Regions from separate parts of the Pseudomonas coleopterorum genome, predicted to be linked through region 3. Evidence: predicted binding sites of a transcription regulator. Region 3 holds the regulator's gene; each other region holds the start of a gene.
The links. Region 3 encodes LexA, which represses DNA repair genes until DNA is damaged. Its sites were predicted from a motif close to CTGTNTNNNNANACAG; they were not measured.
Positions count from the first base shown of each region.

Region 1: imuA (translesion DNA synthesis-associated protein ImuA) is a predicted target of LexA. The motif match lies at 1,491-1,506, and genes of this name have one in related genera.
Region 2: recN (DNA repair protein RecN) is a predicted target of LexA. The motif match lies at 2,029-2,044, and genes of this name have one in related genera.

Region 1 covers NZ_FNTZ01000001.1:2,408,725-2,411,999, reverse strand. Annotated here, with positions in the region: gene BLV18_RS10810 (putative bifunctional diguanylate cyclase/phosphodiesterase) at 97-1,440, shown strand; gene imuA (translesion DNA synthesis-associated protein ImuA) at 1,591-2,208, shown strand; gene BLV18_RS10800 (Y-family DNA polymerase) at 2,216-3,275, shown strand, end outside.
Region 2 covers NZ_FNTZ01000001.1:643,561-646,835, reverse strand. Annotated here, with positions in the region: gene dnaK (molecular chaperone DnaK) at 1-1,211, opposite strand, end outside; gene grpE (nucleotide exchange factor GrpE) at 1,274-1,840, opposite strand; gene recN (DNA repair protein RecN) at 2,069-3,275, shown strand, end outside.
Region 3 covers NZ_FNTZ01000001.1:1,641,371-1,644,645, forward strand. Annotated here, with positions in the region: gene BLV18_RS07310 (DUF6586 family protein) at 1-393, shown strand, start outside; gene BLV18_RS07315 (hypothetical protein) at 444-677, shown strand; gene sulA (SOS-induced cell division inhibitor SulA) at 740-1,216, opposite strand; gene lexA (transcriptional repressor LexA) at 1,226-1,834, opposite strand; gene BLV18_RS07330 (TetR/AcrR family transcriptional regulator) at 2,064-2,771, shown strand; gene nagZ (beta-N-acetylhexosaminidase) at 2,817-3,275, shown strand, end outside.

The DNA.
Region 1 (3,275 bases), 770 kb from region 3:
GCCGCTCTTCGACGGCTACTCCCTCAGTAAATACCCTCTGAACAACTGGCCAGTCTCTCGCAGGAAGCTCGAGCCTGTCATTCGCGGGAAAGTGTGATGTCGGATAGTGTCCATGCCGCTGCTCAGGCGTTCGTCTCGAGCGATCGGCTTACCTTGTTGCCTGATCGCCGGCAGTTCCTGACTGACCTGGGGCATCTGTTGCTCCAGCACCCGGATGAGTCGCGCTACCTGGTGCTGATCGATGCCATGGACACCGCCTGGGCCCACGACATGACCCTGGCCTTGGGTATGGTCCCGTTCGAGAACCTGCTGTGCTGCATTGCACGCCGTCTGGTGCGTCTGCGGGCAGGCCAGGGGAGGGTGTATCACATCGGCCGCAAGCGCTTTGCCTTTGTACTGGACGCGCAGCAAAGTGACGTCAGTGGCTACCTCGACATTCTCGTACACGCCTTGCGCTGCACCACCCAGATCGACGGCATGCCGGTTCGCCCCAGCGTACGCGCGGGCGTCGCGCCTTTCGTGATCAACTTCGAAGCAGTCCGCGATGCCCTGCGCAAGGCCATGTACGCCGCTGAACTGGCCCTGCTCGCAGGCCAGCCGTGGGCGTGGTACGACCCGGTGCGGGACAACGCTTACCGCCGGTCTTTCAAATTGGCTTCCGACGTTACCCAGGCGATGCGTGAAGGTCAGTTGCGCCTGGTGTTCCAGCCACGCTTCGCGCTGCACGAGGGTGAGCAGGTCAGCGCTGAAGCCCTGTTGCGGTGGGAGCATCCACGGCTGGGCCTGGTCTTGCCCGACGAATTCATTCCCGTGCTGGAAAGGAACGCGTTGATCCACAGCGTGACGCGCTGGGTGATCGACGCGGCATTGGCCAAGCTCGCCCAATGGCCGGCCACGCTCCTGACTCGGCTTTCGGTGAACCTGTCGGCGCTGGATTTCGACGGCCACGACATCACCCAGGTCATCAGCAATGCCTGTCGTACCCATGGCATCGACCCGGAACGTCTGGAGGTCGAGATCACTGAAGGTGAGTGGTTGCGCTCCAATCCGCAGGTGCTCAGCCAGCTGGCGGCCATCCGTGACCTGGGGGTGGATGTGGCGATCGATGATTTCGGTACCGGCTACAGCAATTTTTCCTACCTGCACGAGATCCCGGCCAACGTGGTGAAGCTGGACAAGTCGATGATCACTGGCCTGGAATACAGTCCGCGGCATCAGTTGATCGTCCAGGCGGTGCTGGAACTGGCCCGCAAACTGGGCTACCGAACGGTTGCCGAAGGCGTCGAAACCTTCAAGTGCATGCAGGTGATTCGTGCCTTGGGCTGCGATGAGGCCCAGGGCTTCTATTTCGCACGGCCCATGGTCGAACAGGAGTTCCTGGGCTGGAGCGGCGCTTCGCGCTTTCCATTGCGCAAATTGCTGGTGCCCACGCCGGAGTGATCGGGACCGTTCGCCCCCCCCGATGGCATGAAATGAAAATAGACGCTTTACTGTTCATGCATACAGTAGTAAAAATGCACCCATGAACAGATCACTCCCACTCACCGAAGTTTTTTCCCCACGCTGCCTGACCATGAGGGCAGGGCAGTGATGGGCGCCGTGGTCAGCCTGGAAGGGCTGATCGACCAACGTCGCGTCTGGCGCGGTCGCCAGGAGTCCAGCCCCAGCGGCGCGCAGCCGACCGGGCATGCCGCCCTCGACGCCGTGCTACCCAGCGGGGGTTGGCCACCGGCCGCACTCAGTGAAATCCTGCTGGCCGCCAATGGCTGTGGCGAATTGCAGTTGCTTTGGCCGACCTTGGCGCGTTTGAGCCAGGCCGGTGAACGAATCGTGTTGATAGCACCCCCGTTCATTCCCTACCCCCATGCCTGGATGGCGGCCGGTGTGCGCCTGCAACACCTGAGCGTGCTGCAAGCACAAGGCCGAGATGCCTTGTGGGCTGCCGAGCAGTGTTTGCGTTCCGGCAGTTGCGCAGCCGTGCTCTGCTGGCCGCAGAACCCCGACGACAAGGCATTGCGACGCCTGCAGGTAGCCGCCGAAACCGGCGAAACTCTGGCCTTTGCCTTGCGCGGGCAGCAGGCGGCGCACAACCCGTCGCCTGCTGCCCTGCGGCTGTCGCTGCAAGGGCCTGCCGGGCAAGTGCAGATTCTCAAATGTCGCGGCGGGATACCCCCTGCGATGCCCGTCACCTTCGTCAGTTACGCTTGAGATTGCCATGCTGTGGGCCTGCATTCTGCTGCCGCAACTGGCCCTCGATGCCGTGCTGCGCCAGCGCGACGATCCTCAGCAGCCGCTAGTCCTGGTCACCGGCCCGGTGCAGCGGCGAGTGCTGCAGGCGGTGAACCCAGCCGCCCGGGCCCTGGGTCTCAAACCGGGGCAGTCGCTCACCGCCGCCTACATGCTCAGCCGCGATTTTGCCACCGCGCCCTACGATCCGGCGCAGATCGAGCACTGGCAAGGCTTTCTGGCGGTGTGGGCCTATCGGTTCAGCTCCCAAGTCAGCGTGCACTATCCACGTGTGTTGCTACTGGAAGTGCAATCGACCATGGGCCTGTTCGGGCCATGGCCGCAATTCGAAGCGCGCTTGCGCGATGAACTGAACGCCCTGGGTTTCCGCCATCGCATCACCCTGGCGCCCAATCCGGCCGCGGCGCGGATGCTGGCCAATGCTTATGACGGTTTCGGCGTCGAAGATCCGGCTGCCCTGGTCGATGCCCTCCAGCGCCTGCCGGTGGAACGGGTGGGGTTGGCTGCCGATGACGCCACGGCGCTCAAGCGCATGGGCATGCGTCACCTGGGTGAGGTCTTGTCGTTGCCCAGGGCACAACTGGCCAGGCGATTCCCAGCCCAGGTGCTCAGCCATCTCGATACACTTCTGGGGCATCGCCCCCTGGCGCTGGAATTCTTCATTCCTGCGGACGTATTCGACCAACGCATCGAGCTCAATTTCGATGTGGAGTCGAACCAGGCTCTGCTGTTTCCCCTGCGACGCCTGATCAACGACCTGGCGGCTTACCTGGCGGGGCGGGATGTGGGGGTGCAGCGTTTTACCCTGCACCTCAAGCATGCGGACGGCGAAGACACGCGGGTCGAGGTGGGCCTGCTCGCGGCCGAGCGGGACGCGGCCCTGCTGTTCGAGTTGGCCCGCGGTCGCTTCGAGCATCTGCAGGTGCCACGGCCCGTGCAGGTCGTACGTTTGAGCGCGCTCGACCTGCCGCGCTTCGTGCCCGCCTGCAAGGAGCTGTTCGATCAGCGGCCGCAACAGACGCAGCCCT
Region 2 (3,275 bases), 1.0 Mb from region 3:
ACGTCACCGGCCAGTACGGCGCCCTGGATGGCAGCACCCATGGCAACGGCTTCGTCAGGGTTGACGTCCTTGCGAGCTTCCTTACCGAAGAAATCGGTCACCAGCTTCTGTACCAGTGGCATACGGGTCTGACCACCGACCAGGATCACGTCGTTGATCGCGCCAACGTCGATACCGGCGTCTTTCATGGCGGTGCGGCAAGGCTCGATGGTGCGTTGAACCAGGTCTTCAACAAGCGATTCCAGCTTGGCGCGGGAGATCTTCACGTTCAAGTGCTTAGGACCGGTCGCGTCTGCAGTGATGTACGGCAGGTTAACGTCGGTCGACTGGCTCGAGGACAGTTCGATCTTGGCTTTTTCCGCAGCTTCCTTCAGGCGCTGCATGGCCAGCGGGTCACCCTTGAGGTTCATGCCGCTTTCTTTCTTGAACTCGTCGACGAGGTAGTCGATCAAGCGGATGTCGAAGTCTTCACCACCCAGGAAAGTGTCGCCGTTGGTGGCCAACACTTCGAACTGGTGCTCGCCATCGACTTCAGCGATTTCGATCACGGACACGTCGAAGGTACCGCCACCCAGGTCATAAACGATGACAGTGTGGTCGCCCTTGGCCTTGTCCATGCCGTATGCCAGTGCCGCGGCAGTCGGCTCGTTGATGATGCGCTTGACGTCCAGACCCGCGATACGACCGGCGTCTTTGGTGGCCTGACGCTGGCTGTCGTTGAAGTAGGCCGGTACGGTGATGACCGCTTCGGTAACGGCTTCACCCAGGTAGTCTTCGGCAGTCTTCTTCATCTTTTTCAAGATTTCAGCCGAGATCTGTGGCGGAGCCATTTTGTTGCCGTTGACTTCAACCCAGGCGTCCTTGTTGTCGGCTTCGACAATCTTGTAAGGCACCATCTGAATGTCTTTCTGTACGACGTCTTCGGAGAAACGACGACCGATCAGACGCTTAACCGCGTACAGGGTGTTATGCGGGTTGGTGACCGCCTGACGCTTGGCCGACTGACCGACGAGAATTTCGCCGTCGTTGGCATACGCGATGATCGAAGGTGTGGTGCGAGCGCCTTCGGCGTTCTCGATGACCTTGGCCTTGCCGTTTTCCAGAATGGAGACGCAGGAGTTGGTGGTCCCCAGGTCGATACCGATAATCTTGCCCATGTTTCTTCTCCTGGCACTAAGGCCCGAAAATTTTGGATTTGGTTGCCGCGACAGTGGTGGCTGTCTGCGGTAGCACTTAAACGCTTGACACTAAGATGGGGGCCACTTGGCCGATTTCAAGCCTGCTCGTCGATCGAAGGCGAAACCGGTACGGCGGCCTTGCTGACCACGACCATGGCCGGGCGCAGCAGGCGTCCATTGAGCTGATAGCCCTTCTGGAAAACTTTCAAGACACTGTTGGGCTCGACGTCCGCGCTTTCCTGCATGGCCATGGCCTGATGATGCTCGGCGTTGAACGGCTGACCGTGCGGATCGATGGCCTCGAGGTTGTAGCGCTTGAGCGTGTCCTGGAACATTTTCAGGGTCAGCTCCATGCCTTCGCGCATCGGACGGATGCTTTCGTCATCGGGGCTGGACAGTTCGATGCCGCGCTCCAGACTGTCGAGCACAGGCAGCAGGTCGCCGGCGAACTTCTCGAGGGCAAACTTGTGCGCCTTTTCCACGTCCTGGTCGGCACGGCGGCGAACGTTCTGCAGGTCGGCGGCTACGCGCAGGGACTGGTCCTGGGCGGCGGCGAGCTGCTCTTCGAGCAATTGCACGCGCGCGGTGAGGTCTTCGGCACCGGCGTCGGCAGCCTGATTAGCGTCTAGATTCTGATCGTCCAGGTTCTGTTCGTCAGCCATTGGTTCTCTCCTCTCGATTACGTCCGCGAGGTCGACTCGCGCTTCTGACCGGTATATGGGGTCACAAATCCGCGCTTCAAGGGCTGACGACAAGCGGCGACACGCGAGCTTTGCAAGTCAGCAATAAAAAATCCCGAGATCAGGCGAAAACGAGCTAAGGACGAATATTGTCAGCCCTGCATGAAACACTGTATAAATAACCAGACATTCATGCCTGGGGGCGGTCTTATGCTGGTGCACCTGTCCGTACACAACTATGCCATCGTCGAACATCTCGACCTCGAACTCGAGCGCGGGATGAGCGTGATCACGGGCGAGACCGGCGCCGGCAAATCGATCATGCTCGATGCGCTGGGCCTGGCCCTGGGCGATCGTGCCGACTGCGGCGTGGTTCGTCCGGGCGCCGACAAGGCCGACATCCTGGCCACGTTCGACCTGGTCGACATCCCCGAGGCCAGCGCCTGGCTGGCCGAGCGCGACCTGGAAACCGACGGCCCCTGCATTCTGCGCCGGGTGATCACCGCCAAGGGCGGTTCGCGCGGCTACATCAACGGCACACCCTGCCCGCTGGGCGACCTCAAGTCTCTGGGCGAGCTGCTGATCGACATCCACAGCCAGCACGAGCACCAGTCGCTGCTCAAGACCGACACCCATCGCCGCCTGCTCGACGAATACGCCGGCGCCAGCGACCTGGCTCGGCAAGTGCAACTGGCCGCGCAGAAGTGGCGGCAGACCCGCCAGGAACTCGAACGCCTGTCGGATTCCGGCGACGAGCAGCGCGCACGCCACCAACTGCTCAGCTATCAGCTGGAAGAGCTGGAGAATCTCGGCCTGGGTGAAAACGAGCTGGAGCAGTTGGAGCAGGAACACAAGAACCTGACCAACGCCGAAGCGCTGTTCGGCATCTGCCGCCAGGTGATCGACCACTGCAGTGAAAATGATTCGGGCAACGTGCTCAGCGCGCTGACCGCCAGCCTGAATCGCTTGGGCGGCGTCAGCAATGCACCGAACGCGCTGGGCGAAGCCGCCTCGATGCTGGCCACGGCGCAGATTCAGGTGGAAGAAGCGGTCGGCGAACTCAATCGCTTCCTTGATCACTTCGAGGCAGACCCGGCGCGTTTACAGCACATCGAGGAACGCCTCGACACCATCTATACCCTGGCGCGCAAACACCGCGTGCACCCGACCGAAGTGGTGGCGCTGCAACACCGCTTGCTCGAAGAGCTGGAAGGCTTGAATGCCAGCGACGAGTCGATCGAGCAACTGGGTGAAGAACTGGCGGCCTATGCCCGTCACTACCAGGAAAAAGCGCGCGAGCTGACCGGCCTGCGCACCCATGCGGCAGCGCAACTGGCCTCGGCGGTGGAAGTGGAAATTCAGCGCCTGGGCATGCCCGGCGGGCGCTTTACTATCGAGTTGCGCGCCAACGCCCATG
Region 3 (3,275 bases):
TCGGCGTTGTTCCACCTCTACGGTGCCTTGCTGGGGCTGTGCCATGAGATCGCCGGTTACTACCGCCTGCCACAGGCCGGCACGGCCCGCGCCGAAACCCTGCTGACGCCGCAAGCGTTGGATGGCACGTCGATTCCCGAACTTGGTGAACTGGTGGAGCTGGCCCAGCATCCGCATACCTGGCTGGCGCAGTTGCTTGCCGCCCATGGCGCGCTGTTCGTACCGCCAAGGGCGCCCAAGAAGCCCAAGGGAGATGTGACCCAGCCGTTGATACAGGCGGTCAATCTGGACGAGGTGGAAGAGCCGGAGCTGAGTCGCGAGGTGCTTGAAAGCTGGCGTCAGCAGCTCAGGGGCTTGACCGTTCGCTTCAGGGAAGGGTTGAGTGAGTGCTGATTCAGCGTGGCGCTGCTACAATGCTCGCCTTTCGTGGAGAACATGTCCTTATGCCTACGTCCTTTCTTGAGATTGTCGAGCTGCCTGACGGCCGCATCGAGTTGCGTCGTGCCGAGGACGAAGGTTCGCTGGTGACGCTGAATTTTTCCGAAGATGCCAAGGCATTTCTGCAGGGCCAGCACGTGGAAGTGGCCAAGGCCATGCTCAGTGTCGGCGTACAGATGGCCGGCAAACTGGTGGAAGGTGAAATCGACAAGGACGACGGGCCGCGCGTCCTGCACTGATGCTGCCGCTCAGCGAGCGCCTCGCGCTTGCCTGGGCGGACAGTACCCAGTGTGTTTCTTGGCTATCCCAATCGAATGTTCAAGCTCTGCGCGCCGCCTTGGCGTGCGGCCGTGATCAATTGTTGCCTGGCCACGGCCGGCAACGGATTGAGCCAGCTCACCACAGTATGACTACGACCCAGACGCAGCGCTTCGCACGCCAGTTGCTGTGCGCTCTGCGTGCCCCGCGGCTGCAATAGCAGTATCCGTTCGCGATTGAGCCCGGCATCGCGCAGCCAGGCCTGGGTCAGGCTCGCCGGTGGCGCGATCAAGGTCATCCAGCGCGCGTCCTGCTCCTCGCTCAGTTCGCGCAGCATGGGGGCCAGCAGGTTCAGGCAGTTCCCCGCAGCACCGCGCAGCGACATCTCGCTGAATACATCCGGGTCGGCAACGGTCCAGGGCGACTCGACGGCCTCCTTGAATCGCGGCGCCACCGGTGCAGACATGAAAGCTTCGAACAGCGACATCTGTGCTTGTTGGGATGAAAGGGGAAACTGCATGACGCCTCCTTATCGACGAATGACGCCGACGCTCAGACCTTCAATGACCAGATCCTGATCCTTGAGGTTGACTTCAATGGGTGCGAAGTCGGGGTTTTCCGCAACCAAGAAAACCTTGTTGCCCTCGCGCTGGAACCGCTTGACCGTCACTTCATCGCCGATACGGGCCACGACGATCTGGCCATTGCGCACTTCACGGCAGGTGTGCACGGCGAGCAGGTCGCCGTCGAGGATGCCGACATCGCGCATGCTCATGCCCTGTACCCGCAACAGATAATCGGCGCGTGGATGAAAGAAGCCCGGGTTGATCTTGCAGGACTCCTCGATGTGTTCCTGCGCCAGAATGGGCGCGCCCGCTGCAACGCGGCCGACCACTGGAAGACTGGAATCGTCGTTGCGTGCCTCGGAGCCGGGAATACGAATGCCGCGTGAGGCGCCCGGGGTCATTTCGATCGCGCCTTTGCGCGCCAGGGCCTTGAGGTGTTCCTCAGCGGCGTTGGGGGATTTGAAACCCAGTTCCTGGGCGATTTCTGCACGGGTAGGTGGGAAGCCATTGTCGTCAAGGCAGCGCTTGATGAAGGCGAGAATTTCAGCTTGGCGTGGCGTCAATTTCAACATTGGGATGGCTCTGTCTTTTTGTACAGTGACTGGGATTATATACAGTGCATTGCCCTTGGCAACACCGTTTTCTTGGGGTTCGAAAGGTAGATGATCGCATGCTGCGCTAAGGCGATGAATTTGTGTGCTTTAATACGTGGCTGCATGGCTACAAACCGCCCGCACAGGCTTGACAATCAGCCCGTTTGAAACGTATGTTTCAAACAAGTGTTTGTCAGGCGGAGTTGCCATGGCCCAGTCGGAAACCGTTGAACGCATTCTCGATGCCGCGGAACAGCTTTTTGCGGAAAAAGGCTTCGCGGAAACCTCGCTGCGCCTGATCACCAGCAAGGCCGGGGTCAATCTGGCGGCGGTGAACTACCATTTCGGCTCTAAGAAGGCGCTTATCCAGGCGGTGTTCTCGCGATTCCTCGGGCCTTTCTGTGCCAGCCTCGACCGCGAGCTGGAGCGGCGTCAGGCCAGTGCCACGCCCAAGGCCAGCCTCGAGGAGCTCCTCGAGATTCTCGTCGAGCAGGCCTTGGTGGTGCAACCGCGCAGTGGCAACGACCTTTCCATCTTCATGCGCCTGCTGGGCCTGGCCTTCAGCCAGAGTCAGGGTCACTTGCGTCGTTACCTGGAAGACATGTACGGCAAGGTGTTCCGCCGCTACATGCTCCTGGTCAACGAAGCGGCGCCGCGCATTCCGCCCATCGAGCTGTTCTGGCGCGTGCATTTCATGCTCGGCGCCGCCGCGTTCAGCATGTCCGGGATCAAGGCGCTGCGTGCCATCGCCGAAACCGACTTTGGCGTGGACACCTCGATCGAGCAGGTCATGCGTCTGATGGTGCCATTCCTCGCGGCGGGCATGCGCGCGCAGAGTGCGGTGACCGACCCGACCATGGCTGCGGCTCAGTTGCGCCCGCGCAGCAAGAGCACTCCGGCCGCCGTGAAGGCCTGAGGCCTGCACGGCCAACCTCCCGATCCCCCTCTACAAGGAAACCTCATGAGCGCTCGTCTGCAAGGCTCCCTGATGGTCGACGTCGCCGGCACCTGGCTTACCGCCGAGGACCGGCAGTTGTTGCGCCAACCCGAAGTCGCCGGACTGATCATCTTCGCGCGCAACATCGAGCATCCACGCCAGGTGCGCGAGCTGACCGCGGCCATCCGCGCCGTACGGCCGGAGCTGATCCTGGCCGTGGATCAGGAGGGTGGGCGTGTGCAACGTTTGCGTCAGGGCTTCGTGCGGCTACCGGCCATGCGCGAGCTGGCGCGTCATGCCGATGCGATCGGTCTGGCCGAGCATTGTGGTTGGTTGATGGCCGCCGAAGTGTTGGCTGTGGGCCTGGACTTGAGCTTCGCGCCGGTATTGGACCTCGATCATGGCCACAGCGCCGTGGTCGGTACCCGTGCCTTCGAGGGTGATCCCGAGCGCGCGACGGCGCTCGCCGGGGCGTTCATCCGA